DNA from 2 places in the Methylomusa anaerophila genome. Region 1 is predicted to be linked to the other one. Evidence: riboswitches for the same ligand, from Rfam matches in the RefSeq annotation. Region 1 holds a riboswitch; the other holds the start of a gene.
What was found. A riboswitch is a leader RNA that binds a small molecule or an ion and turns the genes downstream of it on or off. The one in region 1 is predicted to bind cobalamin.

Region 1 (2,206 bases):
CGGCTGAGGGTGTTGGCATTTTCCAGCCGCCACAGGTTGCGCATCGCCAGCTGCATGTCGCCGGCGGTTTTGGCCGACTCCGACAGAAGGCCGGTGTTGTCGACGGTATAGTCCAGCAGATCGGCAAACACCATATATTCGGGTTGATACTCGTTGCCGCCTGCCTCCGAAGTCTCGATCACCGGCGTCACTTTGTAGACATTCAGGGGGGCGTCCAGATAGGAGGCCTGGCCGGCAATCCGGAACTGGCCGGATGTTTGTTCATAAATTGTTAAAAACCTCGTCCCGCTTGTTCCGAAAGTCTTCGAACTGCTGTTGATCTTCAGCGGATCAAAACCGATGATATTGCCAAGCTGGACATATATTGTGCCGCCGCCGGCCACCGGGCTGGTATAGCTTCCCAAAGTGATACGATTCACTGACGGGGTGACACTGAGAGAGTATTCCCCATTATAGACGGCAGGTGCCGCGCTGATCCGGAAAACCGCGCCGTCCGCCAGCGTGGCGTCCGTTACCCATAAATTACGGAAAAAGTTACTCCCGCCTATTCCAAACTGTTCTCCCCAAAACACCGGATTAGGCGTTTCCTGCCAGGTCAAATCAATAATGCCGCCGGCCTTTACGTCAAGCTTATCGATATAAATCTCGTAAACCGGAAGATAGTACGGATCGCCAAACGTTATGGCATCCATCGGCCGCCAGCGGCCGCTATTTTGGATGGTCACGTCTGTATAAGACGTACCGTAATTTATTTGGCCGGAAGCATCCGCCGTCGTTTCTTTCACGCTATCCGCCTCCACCGTCACCGAGGCCCCCGCTTCAGCCGCATAGGCAGGGCCCCCGGGCTGGGCCGCGAAACCCAGGGCCAGGGCGCAGCAGATCCGCATGGCCAAAGCTTTTTTCTTTAACTTGCCGCTTTGCTTTGCTTGTTTTGCTTTGTGTTGTCTCAACCAATTTCTCCCCCTCCATGTTGATACAAGGATTATATAAAAAAAACTCCCTCACGGGAGTACTTACGCTAATTGGCGGACAGGCTTGCCGCCGGCCGTTCGTAATCTCCTCCCTGTCGCTCGCAGGTCAAATGGCGATTGCCGGACAGGCAGTTCTCCTGACTCCGGCTCATCGCTTCCCCGCGCCTTCCCGAAGCAGACCGCTTCAGTGGCAACTAGGCGAGATTGCTCCCCGTTACAGTGGCGGGACCGCGCCGGCATCACACCGGTCTTCCCTATTAAGCCCCAAGGGCACCTATCCCTGTATTTTCCTTTTCTGCTTTTTATGATATCGCAGGACAAACAGGACGTAAATCCCTCACATGAGGTATTCGATAGATAATTATGCATAAATTATTAAAAAACTTGACAAGACCCGGTCCCTCACGCGACCGGGTCTGTATCGGGCCATGCTGATGTTCAGTTGCCGCCGAAAGGGGTGATGCGCCGGCGCTTACAGCCAGCTTGTGCCGTTGGTTGTCCTGACGCCGTCGCTGAAGACGAAGGTGCTGAGCCTGTTGCCGCCGCTTTGGTCCCAGTCGGCGATGGTGACGGTATTGGCGCCGATGGTGACGATGAGGTCGCCGCCGCTGCTGCCGCCGAGGCCGACGGCGGCGGCGGAACTGGCAAAGGCGCTGAAGTCGATCGTGTCATAGCGGTTGTCCGGGGCCGCGGCAATGGTATCATGGCCGAAGTCGCCCTGGAAGCTGTAGACGTCGCTGCCGCTGCCGCCATAGAGGGTGTCGCTGCCGTCGCCGCCGTCGATTATGTTGTCCAGGCTGTTGCCGGTCAGGATGAGACCGTCCGTATTGATGCCAAACAGGTTTTCCACGTTATCCGGCAGGGTATAGCTGGTGAGATTCAAGAGGGTTACGGAGTCGACACCTTCCCCGGGATTCTCCTGCACCGCATCGCCGGGATTGTCCACAATATAGGTGTCGTTGCCGGCGCCGCCGTACAGGTCGTCGCTGCCGTCGCCGCCGTCCAGCCAGTCGTCGCCGCCACTGCCGAAAAGCAAGTCGTTGTCCTCGCCACCGAAAAGCAAGTCGTTGCCCTCGCCGCCGAAAAGCAGGTCATTGCCGGCGCCGCCAAACAGCAGGTCGTTGCCTTCGCCGCCGAAAAGCAGGTCGTCACCCTCGCCGCCGTCCAGATAATCGTCGCCGGCGCCGCCAAACAGCACGTCACTGCCCTCGCCGCCGTCCAGATAGTCACTGCCC
Region 2 (2,206 bases), 410 kb from region 1:
ATTGAGCAGCGTGGTGGGAACATTCACTATCGTGAACGCTGCCGCGCCAAACAACGCTATGGTAACCAGCCAGCGAGTCTTCATAGTTGCCAAAGTGGCGCGCAACTGCTTTAGTCCCAGCGCCAAAGCAAGCAAAAATACCAGTGCCGCCGCGCCTGTGACCAGCATGGCCCCCATGTTTTTCCTCACCACGGTAAGCGGACTTTTCACCGTAACCGGCTGGATAAAACCATCATCAACAACCACCTGCAGCCAGTATCGCCCGCCTGCAATCAGCCTTTCGTCCGCATAAACCGGGAGCAGCAGGCGCTGCCGCTCTTCCCCGGTTATGGCGGCGAAAGCCGTGAGGCAGTCGGCATTCCCGGCAAGGGAGCCGGCATCTTTATCCTCGCCGGTAGTTCCCGGAGTCAGCAGTCCGGCTACAGGCTGGTGAGTATTGTAGTCCAGCAGCCGTACAGTAATGTTAACCAGCTTTTGCTGCCCCCCGGGATTTAAAAATTCAATCCCCATATGGACAACCGGATGGATGGCCTCCACTTCCTGATTGGAAGCGCCTTTGCCGCGCAGTATATTTTTGTAGTAATCCAGTGTCCGGTCCCGGAGCACCAAAGTATTGTCATGCAAGCGCTCATCTTTTTTGCCGTCTTTATCTAACGGAATCAGGATTCTATTCACTGTGAGCCCGCCGTCGGCTTCCGCCGGCTTCTTAGCCGCCACCGTTACCCCATAGTTGTGTATAAGGCCGCCGGCGACAATACTTACCGTATAGGCCCCCGGCGCTGCGTCCGGTCCAACCCGGATGGGCACTAAGTCAAACCACTGCCCATAACCGCCGCCCAGGTCGGCCTCCGTCTTCAGCACCGCGTTGTTTTCCAGGCCGGCAACCTGCCAATACTCATAGCGCCCTGCCGGTAAAAAACCCGGCGGTAAAACAATATCCACCGGCACATTCTTGGCTGCCGGCCCGAAATTTTCCACTATAATCCTGGCTTGCAGCAGTTCGCCCGGCAGCATATAGCCGCGTTTCTGCCCCAGAAAGTAAGGTATGTCGCAGGATACGGAAATATCGCCGCCGGCCGTGCCTGTCCCCGTCATACAACTTAACAATATCATTACAGCCAAAATTGTCCTCAACTAAGAGAAACCCCCCTTGCATGCTGAAGGGGGGTTTCATTATTTCAGTACTCTTTCCCAACAAAAATCCCGGCATAATAAATAGCCGGGAAGGATAGATTACTCCATAATCCCCTCCCCATCGCTCGTAGGTAAAACGGTGATTGTCAAACAGGCAGTTCTCCTGGCTCTGGCTCATCGCTCGTCCAAACCTTCCCGAGACTTTCACGTCTCAGTGGCATACATACCTTGGATTTGCTCCCCATTACAGTGGCGGGACCGCGCCGGTATCACACCGGTCTTCCCTATTAAGCCCCTTAGGGCACCTGTCTCAAAAAATATTAAATTGTCGTGATATGGCATGATATGGATATAATTTAATTTAAATGTTAGCACGTTACAAAAAATATGTCAATCCATATCTTTTCACAGTCTGTATCTTTCACAGTCGCAGCGTAGCACTTCTCCCTGTTGCCCATATCATATAGCAGACGGCTGAGAATATGGTGTTAGCTTCCGCTAACCGTTTTTTTACGGCGGACCAATTATCAGGGATGTAAGCACCCTGCAACTCAGGCGATATGTGAGGTGTTAACGGATGACTTCGGTTCACAGCCTGCGGGTGGGTATTCCGGTAATAGGCGGCAAAGGCTGGATTGGCGGCGTGTCTCATCTGGAACATCACGTCAAAGCAGTAGCCTCTTTACCGGCACAGGAACGCCCGCAGTTATTCCTTATCGTATCCGGCGAAACCCGGGAAGGCTTCCGGCTGTATCTTCCTTTTGCCGAAAAATTTGACGGCATCATTTGTTTTGGAACCGGTTTCTCAGGCCTTGCGGACCAAACCGGCCTGCCGGTCATTGACGTCCATACCTGGGATGATCTCTTCTGTAAAATCGACTTTTATTTTCCAGTTAATTTTAACGTCATTCCGGACCGGCCGGCTGCTTCCTGGGTCCATGACTTTCAGCACAAATACCGGCCTGACTTTTTTTCTCCCCAGGACTTGGCAATACGGGATGAGCTTTGCTCCCGGGTAGCGGCCCAATCCCGGCTGGTTTATTGCAGCAGCCGGGCAGTCGAGCAGGATTTC

Region 2: it holds a riboswitch for cobalamin, as region 1 does, so the genes downstream of both, MAMMFC1_RS12635 (hypothetical protein) here and MAMMFC1_RS10795 (TonB-dependent receptor domain-containing protein) in region 1, are expected to answer to the same signal.

The regions. Positions count from the first base shown of each region.
Region 1 covers NZ_AP018449.1:2,386,297-2,388,502, reverse strand. Annotated here, with positions in the region: gene MAMMFC1_RS10795 (TonB-dependent receptor domain-containing protein) at 1-950, opposite strand, end outside; cobalamin riboswitch at 1,082-1,264, opposite strand; gene MAMMFC1_RS22895 (calcium-binding protein) at 1,444-2,206, opposite strand, start outside.
Region 2 covers NZ_AP018449.1:2,795,551-2,797,756, reverse strand. Annotated here, with positions in the region: gene MAMMFC1_RS12635 (hypothetical protein) at 1-1,095, opposite strand, end outside; cobalamin riboswitch at 1,271-1,458, opposite strand; gene MAMMFC1_RS12630 (glycosyltransferase family 4 protein) at 1,712-2,206, shown strand, end outside.